2 regions of the Micromonospora sp. NPDC050495 genome follow, and region 1 is predicted to be linked to the other one. Evidence: riboswitches for the same ligand, from Rfam matches in the RefSeq annotation. Region 1 holds a riboswitch; the other holds the start of a gene.
What was found. Region 1 has a riboswitch for cyclic di-AMP ahead of AB0I11_RS30255 (hypothetical protein). Riboswitches for the same ligand answer to the same signal wherever they lie in the genome.
Positions count from the first base shown of each region.

Region 2: linked by a shared signal. The riboswitch ahead of AB0I11_RS00445 (C40 family peptidase) and the one ahead of AB0I11_RS30255 (hypothetical protein) in region 1 are both predicted to bind cyclic di-AMP.

Region 1 covers NZ_JBFAJK010000054.1:1,419-5,622, reverse strand. Annotated here, with positions in the region: gene AB0I11_RS30265 (AAA family ATPase) at 1-466, shown strand, start outside; gene AB0I11_RS30260 (cation diffusion facilitator family transporter) at 574-1,488, shown strand; cyclic di-AMP (ydaO/yuaA leader) riboswitch at 1,630-1,762, shown strand; gene AB0I11_RS30255 (hypothetical protein) at 1,775-2,863, shown strand; gene AB0I11_RS30250 (hypothetical protein) at 2,991-3,548, shown strand; gene AB0I11_RS30245 (SRPBCC family protein) at 3,622-4,074, opposite strand; gene AB0I11_RS30240 (STAS domain-containing protein) at 4,176-4,204, opposite strand, start outside.
Region 2 covers NZ_JBFAJK010000001.1:94,434-98,637, reverse strand. Annotated here, with positions in the region: gene AB0I11_RS00455 (pyridoxamine 5'-phosphate oxidase family protein) at 1-511, opposite strand, end outside; gene dcd (dCTP deaminase) at 590-1,168, shown strand; gene AB0I11_RS00445 (C40 family peptidase) at 1,238-2,272, opposite strand; cyclic di-AMP (ydaO/yuaA leader) riboswitch at 2,285-2,422, opposite strand; gene AB0I11_RS00440 (peptidoglycan recognition family protein) at 2,648-4,204, shown strand, end outside.

The sequences.
Region 1 (4,204 bases):
GGGCCGGCGCCGCCGGTACCGGTACGAGCTGACCACGAACTACCGGAACTCGGCGGAGATCTTCGCGGTGGCGGCGGCGGAGATCCGCCGGCTCTACCCGGACCTGGCCCTGCCCAGCGCGGTGCGCTCCACCGGGGTGGCGCCGGTCGAGCGGGTGGTGCCGGCGGCCGGGCTGCCGGCGGCCACCGTGGCCGCGGCGCGGGATCTGCTGGCCGAGGTGGCGGGCACGGTCGGGGTGATCACGCCGGTGCCGCGCCGGGACGAGGTGGCCGGCTGGCTGGACGCGCTCGGTGCCGGCCGGTTGCAGGTGGTGACCAGCCTCCAGGCCAAGGGCATGGAGTACGACGGGGTGGTGCTGGTCGCGCCGGGCGAGATCCGCGCCGACCCGGGGTCGGGGGTGCGGACCCTCTACGTGGCGCTCTCCCGGGCCACCCAGCGCCTCACCACGCTGGAGCCGGCCGCCTGACGTCGGCCGGTCCGCCGTCCGGGGCCCGGCCCGGCCATTCACTTGCACACATAGCGATGTGAGCATAGATTGAGTCCGGCCGGGCCGAGGGACGAGAGGGTAAGGGCGTGGGCGGAGGTCATGACCACAGCGGCGCGGTGGCCAACGCCGCGCAGCGCCATCGGGGCCGGCTGTGGGCCGCGCTCGGCCTGCTCACCGCCCTGATGCTGGTCGAGGCCGTGGCCGCGTTCGGCACCGGCTCGCTGGCCCTGCTCTCCGACGCCGGGCACATGTTCACCGACGTGCTCGGCATCGCAATGGCGCTGGCCGCGATCACCGCCACCCGCCGGGCCGGGACCGATCCGCAGCGCACCTTCGGGCTCTACCGGCTGGAGGTGCTGGCCGCCCTGGCCAACGCGGTGCTGCTCGGCGCGGTCGCCGTCTACGTGCTGGTCGAGGCGCTACGCCGGTTCGGCGAGCCGCCGGAGGTGCTCGCCGGGCCGATGCTCGCCGTGGCGGTGCTCGGCCTGCTGGCCAACATCGCGGCGTTCGCCCTGCTGCGCGCCGGCGCGCAGGAGAGCATCAACCTGCGCGGGGCCTACCTGGAGGTACTCGGCGACCTGCTCGGCTCGCTCGGCGTGATCGGCGCCGCGCTGGTCATCGCGGTCACCGACTGGTGGTGGGCCGACCCGCTGGTCGCCGTGGCGATCGGGCTGTTCATCCTGCCGCGCACCTGGCGGCTCGGACGGGCCGCGCTGCGCATCCTGGTGCAGGCCGCCCCGGAGCACCTCCAGGTGACCGCCGTGCACGACCGGCTGGCCGCGGTGCCCGGCGTGGCCGAGGTGCACGACCTGCACGTCTGGACGCTCACCTCAGGGATGGAGGTGGCCTCCGCGCACCTGACCATGGCTCCCGGCGCCGAGGTGGGCGAGGTGCTGGCCGCGGCCCGGACCGCGCTGCACGACGACTTCTCGATCGATCACGCCACGTTGCAGATCGAACCCGGAGCGTCGGCGGGCGCGTGCGGCTCGGTCGAGTGGTAATGAGGACAACCTTAAATCCGAGTGGCTATTGTGCACTTATGCCGGCTTTATGCCCGAATGCTCGGCCCGCCTACCGGGCCGGGACCGGGTACCGCCGGTAGGCTCGGTCCCGGCCGCCGGGCGGCGCCCTCCCGGCGCCCGCGGTGGCCGTCGCCTAATCGCCGGAACGCGGCGAGCCGGGGAACCACGCACCTGGGGTGCATCCGCGTCAGCGGTAGGGATCTTCCGTCCCGAACCCGTCAGCTAACCCGGTCGGCGGTTGACGGAAGGAACCTGAATGCCATCCATGGCACCTGTACGACGGACGGCCGCCCGGTTGGCGGCCCTGCTCGTCGCGACGCTCGCCCTCGGCGTCGTGACCGTGCCGGCCTCCCCCGCGTCGGCGACTTCCCCCGCCGGCCGGCTCGCCGGCCCTTCCCCGACCGGCCTGCTCGCCGCCGCCCCGGGCGGTGACGACGAGGGCGGCACCCCCGCGCTGCGCGCCCAGCTCGACGCGGCCAGCAAGGGCTGGCTGGAGGCGCGGACCGCGCTGAACCGCTCGACGAGCCGGCAGAAACAGCTCACCGCCGACCTCGCCGGCATCGGCGCGGAGCTGGACCTGCGGGACGCCAAGGTCGGCGAGATCGCCGGGGTGGCGTACCGGACCGGCCGGCTCGGCACCGCGTCCGCGCTGCTCGGCAGCAGCAGCCCGGAGGGCTTCATGGACCGGGCCGCCGCGCTCCAGCAGGTCGCCGCGCATGAGGACCGGGCGCTGCGCGACCTGCTCGACGCCCGGGACCGGGCCACCCGCACCCAGGCCGCACTGGCCGCCGAGATCCAGGAGCAGCGCAAGCAGGTCGCGGTGATGGCCAAGCGCAAGCAGCAGGCCGAGCACGCGCTGGAGGTCGCCAACCGGTCGGCGTCCCGGCCCGACGGCGGCAGCGTGCAGGGCACCTCCCGGACGAACGCGAAACCGGCGCCCCGCAACGCCGACGGCTCCTGGCCGTCCGAGTCGTGCAGCGTGAACGACCCCACGCCGGCCGACGGGTGCATCACCCCGCGCACCCTGCACGCCCTGCAGCAGGCCAAGGCGGCCGGGTTCACCCGCTACGTCTCCTGTCACCGCAGCGGCGGCTCGGGCGAACACCCCAAGGGCCGGGCCTGCGACTTCGCCGCACAGAAGGACGGCTTCGGCGGGGTGGCCAGCGGCGGCGACAAGACGTACGGCAACAACCTGGCCGCGTACTTCATCCGCAACGCCGACGCGCTCGCCGTGCTCTACGTGATCTGGTTCCGGCAGATCTGGCTGCCCAGCAGCGGGTGGAAGGCGTACAGCGGGGGCAACGGCGACCCGTCCAGCGACCACACCAACCACGTGCACCTGTCGGTCTACTGAGCCGCCGCGGGTGGTCCGCCGCCCCGGCGGGCCACCCCGGCGCGACCCCCGCTACGCCCCGGGACGTACGCCGGGTGTCGTCCGGCGGACCACGACGGCGGGCCGGCGGCGGAGCAGCATCGGCGGCATGACCCGACTCTCCCCGACCGGACGCAAGGCCCTGCTCACCCTGCACCTGGTCACCGCGCTGGGCTGGCTCGGCACCGACCTGGTGCTGCTCACCCTGGGCGTGGCCGGGCTGCGCGGGGCCGACCCGGACGTGGTCTACCCCACCGCCGGGCTGCTGGTCACCTACCTGTTCGCCCCGCTGAGCGTGGCGGTCTGGCTGGTCGGGGTGGCCAGCGCGCTGCTCACCCCGTGGGGCCTGCTGCGCTGGCGCTGGGTGCTGGTGAAGCTGGTGCTCACCACGGTCATGCTCGGGCTGGTCCTGCTGCTGTTGACGCCGCGGATCCGGCACCTCGGCGCGCTCGGCGGCGCGGCGTCCCCGCACCTGCGGGTGGATCTGGTCGTCCCGCCGGCCGTCTCCAGCACGCTGCTGCTCGTCGCCACCGTGCTCTCCACCTACAAGCCGTGGGGGCGGCTGCGGCCCGCCGCACCCACCAGCCGACGGGCGGCGCCGCAGCGCCCGGGCCACCCCGACGGGCAGCGCCCGGCGGTCGAGGATCCGGCCGGCCGGCGGGCCTGAGCCAGTAGCCCGACGGTGTGGCCGGCGGGCCGGGGTCAGGCGGCCGAACCTGTGGCCGGCCGGTGGGCCGGGGTCAGGCGGCCCGGCCCTCCAGGGTCGCGCCGAGCCGGCTGGCGAGGCCGAGGTGCGCGGCCCGGGCCTGCCGGAAGGCGTACCCGAACAGCGGGGCCGGTGCGGAGAGGGTGATCTCCACGTCGATGCGCACCACCCCGTCGGGCTCGTCCCGCAGCCGGGTGTGGTTGCGCACCGTGGTGGCCGGCTGCTGCCGGGCCACGGTCACCACCTCGTCCTCGTTGGCGACCAGCACGTCCGCCTGATAGGTCACCGGGAAGTGCAGCGGGCCCAGTTCCAGCCGGTCGGTGATCGCGTAGCTGGCCAGGGCGCCGGGGCGGGGCGGCAGCTCGCGGACCCGGATGATCAGCGGATGCAGCTCGCCCTGCCGGCTCAGGTCACCGAGCAGGGCGAGGGCCTCCGCGCGGGTGCAGCGGGCCTGCACGGTGTAGCTGAAGCTGTCGCTGCTGAGCAAGCCGGACCCCCTCGCCGTCGACGGTCGGCACGATCGTGCCGTACCGGGGCCGGGCTGGCAACGGTGGGGCGGTCCCGACGGTCGGCGCGCGACGCGACGGGTCAGGCGCCGGGGAGCACCTCGGAGCCGC
Region 2 (4,204 bases), on a different contig from region 1:
GGCCGCGCCGACCCTCGGCCGCGACGACGGTACGGCGGGCCGGGCGCGCGGCCGTCGGGTCGAGCCAGACCCGCACCTGCGGCCGGCCGGCGCTCGGCGGGCTCGCCTGGTCGCGCCGGGTCAGCATCGCCACGTCGACGCTGAACTCGAAGAGCCGCCAGTCGACCTGCGGGGCGGCCCGGCCGAGGGCGGCCAGCCGGGCCACGGTCGCCGGGTCGTCCACCACGCGGGCCCGGCCGGCCACGTACGCCTCGTCGTCGCTCTCCTCCGGCGGGAAGGAGTGCAGCGCGTAGCGACCGTCGCGTTCGAGGTCGCGGCGCTTGGGCGAGTCGATGACGAAGCAGTAGAGCCCGTCGTCGGTGATCACCGGGGAGACCGGGTGGACCCGCGGCCCACCGTCGGCGCGGACGGTGGCGAGGTAGCCGAAACCCGGCCCGTACTGCTGCAGGAGAAGGCGGATCTCGTCGGCGAGGCGGGGCTCGTCGGCGGCGAATTCGGACCAGGAAGCCATGCGGACATTCTATCGAACAGGTGTACGAAGATGTAGTCCGACACGCAGGTCACCCGTACGGGTCGCTAAGGTGTTCCGATGCTGCTCTCCGACCGGGATCTGGTCTCCGAGATCAAGGCAGGCACGCTGGCGTTGGAGCCGTTCGAGCCCACGCTGGTGCAACCGTCCAGCATCGACGTACGCCTGGACCGGCTCTTCCGGGTGTTCAACAACCACCTCTACACGCACATCGACCCGTCGATCCAGCAGGACGACCTGACGTCGATGGTGGAGGTGCCCGAGGGTGAGCCGTTCGTGCTGCATCCGGGCGAGTTCGTGCTCGCCTCGACGCTCGAGGTCATCTCGCTCGGCGACCAGCTCGCCGGCCGACTGGAGGGGAAGTCCAGCCTGGGCCGGCTCGGGCTGCTCACCCACTCGACGGCGGGCTTCATCGACCCGGGCTTCTCCGGACACGTCACGCTGGAGCTCTCCAACGTGGCGAACCTGCCGATCACCCTCTGGCCCGGCATGAAGATCGGCCAGCTCTGCATCTTCCGGCTCTCCTCGCCGGCCGAGCACCCGTACGGCTCGGCGGTGTACGGATCGCGCTACCAGGGGCAGCGCGGGCCGACCCCGAGCCGATCCTGGCAGAACTGGCGGGTCTGGCCGACCCGCTGACCGCACCGCCGGCGCCGGCCGGGCCCCCACCCGCGCCGAAGGCGTCAGGAAGGGGCCCCGCCGCACCCCTCAGCCGGGGCGGCCGTAGCTGTTGATCTGGCCGTCGTCGACGCGTTTCATGGTGATGGGCTTGCCGGACTGGGAGGCGTGCACCACCCAGCCGTTGCCCACGTACATCCCGACGTGGTGCAGGTCGCTGTAGTAGAAGACCAGGTCGCCGGCGCGCAGCTGGCTGCGGCTCACCCGGGCGGTGACGTCGTGCTGCTGGCGGGCGTTGTGCGGCAGCGAGACGCCGGCCTTGGCCCAGGCCGCCATGGTGAGGCCGGAGCAGTCGTAGTGGTCCGGGCCGGCGGTACCCCAGACGTAGATCTTGCCGATCTGGGCGCAGGCGAACTTGACCGCCACCCCGGCGGGGCCACCCGGGTAGCCGGCGGGGCAGGGCGCCGGGCGCAGCGGACCGCCGCCGCCGTTGCCGTAGACCTTCAGCCGCAGCTTCTGCAGCCGGACGATCTCGGCGTCGATCTGCTTCTTCTTCGCGGCAAGCTGGGCCTCGGTGCGGGCCAGCTTGGTGATCATCTCGTCCAGCGGCCGCTTCTTGGCGGCCAACTGGTCGCGCAGGTCGGCGACGGCCTGCACCTGCTGCTGCTGGCGGTGCGCGAAGCGGTCGAGCATTTCCAGGCTGTCGACCACCTCACCCGGCGAGCGGCTGCCCAGCAGCGCGTTCACGGTGGAGATGGTGTCGCCCTTGTACGCGTTGGCGGCCAGCCCACCGACCTGCCCGAGGGCACGGTCGACCTGGGCCTGCAACGGGGCGATCTGCTTGGCCAGCGCGGCGGCCTGCGCGCGCTTGGCGGCGAGGTCCTCGCGGGTGGCGTTGACCTGTTCGATGATCGGTTCGAGCTTGTTCCAGTCCCGGTCGATCTGGGCTTCGATCTCGGCGACCGAGGGGTCGGCATGGGCCGCCGTGGCGCCGCCGGTCAGGATGACGGCGGTGCCGGCCAGGGCGGCGAGGGCGGTGGTGCAGCGGGACCAGCGTGAACGCGGCGCAGCCGTCGACCGGTCGTCCGACCGGATCGACGGTGGCCGCGGGGCATGGTGTGCCACCGGGCTCCGTACTCCTTCTGTCCGACCGCCTACCGGGTTAGCTGACGGGTTCGGGCGGGAAGGGAGCCGCCCTACCGCAGCGTGGCTGCGGATTCACCCCGGTTACCTGGTTCCCCGGCTCGCCCGGAGGCGACTCGGCGGTGTCCGACCGTCACCGTCCGGGTTGGGCGATGAGACTCGCGGCCGACGATTGACCAGAGTAGAGATCGCCGTTATCAATCCGCAACCCGAGACGCCGTGACACTCCGTACGTAATTGGCCGGTCACCCGAAGAATTTTTTCAGTGTGGATTACCTGAGGGAAAGGTATTGACCACGGACCGGGTCCGGAGTGAGGGTGAGGACGCAGTGACCCCCATCCCTGTCTGGAGGTTCGATGCACCTCTCACCCCCACCGTCGGGCAGACGGATACTGCTGGCCGCGGCCGTCGCGGCAGCCACCGCCCTCGCCACCACCGGCCCGGTCTCCGCCGCGCCGGCCGACACCGACACCAGCGACCGGCAGCAGCAGTACGCCGCCGCGGCCGACACGTACGGCGTGCCGCAGAGCGTCCTGCTCGGCGTCTCATATCTGGAGTCCCGCTGGGACACCCACCCGGGCCAGCCCAGCACCAGCGGCGGCTACGGGCCGATGCACCTGACCGACGCCGAGCAGGTCGCCTCCACCCCGTCCAGCGCGCACGTGGACGAGAACGAGGACCCGCGCGGCGACGACTCCCGCCCGCTCACCCTCGACCCGGCCACCGCCGCCGCGCCCACCGGCGACGTGCTGCCCCGGGCATCCCTGCAGACGCTCGACACCGCCGCGGCGCTCACCGGCCTCGCCGAGGAGACGCTGCGCACCGACGCCGCCGCCAACATCCGGGGCGGGGCGGCGCTGCTGGCCTCGTACCAGAAGGCACTTGGTGGGCCGGTCGGCGCCGGCAGCGACCCGGCGGCCTGGTACGGCGCGGTGGCCCGCTACTCCGGCGCGGACACCGAGGACGCCGCGGCGGCCTTCGCCGACGAGGTCTACGACCAACTCGGCCAGGGCGCCAGCCGGACCACCGACGACGGCCAGCGGGTGACCCTCGCCGCCACCGCGCTGACACCCGACGAGTCCAGCCTGCACAAGCTGGGGCTGCGCCGCGCCGAGCGGCCGGACGGGCTGGAGTGCCCGGTCCGGCTCGCCTGCGAGTGGATCCCAGCCCCCTACGAGCAGTACGGCCCGGGCGCCGGCGACTACGGCAACTACGACCTCGCCAACCGGCCGGCCCAGCAGAAGATCGAATACATCGTCATCCACGACACCGAGGGCTACTTCGGCCCGAGCGTGAAGCTGGTGCAGGACCCGACCTACCTCGGCTGGCACTACACGCTGCGCTCGGTGGACGGCTACGTGGCCCAGCACATCAAGGCCAAGAACGTCGGCTGGCACGCCGGCAACTGGTACGTCAACGCCAAGTCCATCGGCATCGAGCACGAGGGCTTCGCCGGTCACGGCACCTGGTACACCGAGGCGATGTACCGGGCCTCGGCCAAGCTGGTCCGCCACCTGGCCCTGCGCTTCCAGATCCCGCTGGACCGGCAGCACATCATCGGGCACGACAACGTGCCCGGCATCCTGCCCGGCAACGTCGCCGGGATGCACTGGGACCCGGGTCCGTACTGGGACTGGTCGCACTACTTCGACCTGATGAAGGCGCCGTTCCGGGGCACCGGCACGCCGCACACCGGCCTGGTCACCATCGACCCGGACTACGCCACCAACCAGCCGGCGTTCACCGGTTGCAACCAGCAGCCGCCCGGGGTGCCGAAGCCGACCCCGCCGGCCGTGCCCTGCCCGCTGCGCGGCTCGTCCTCGGTCATCCTGCGCACCGCGCCCAGCCCGGACGCGCCGCTGGTGAACGACCTCGGGCTGCGCCCGAACGGCACCCCGGACACCATGTACATC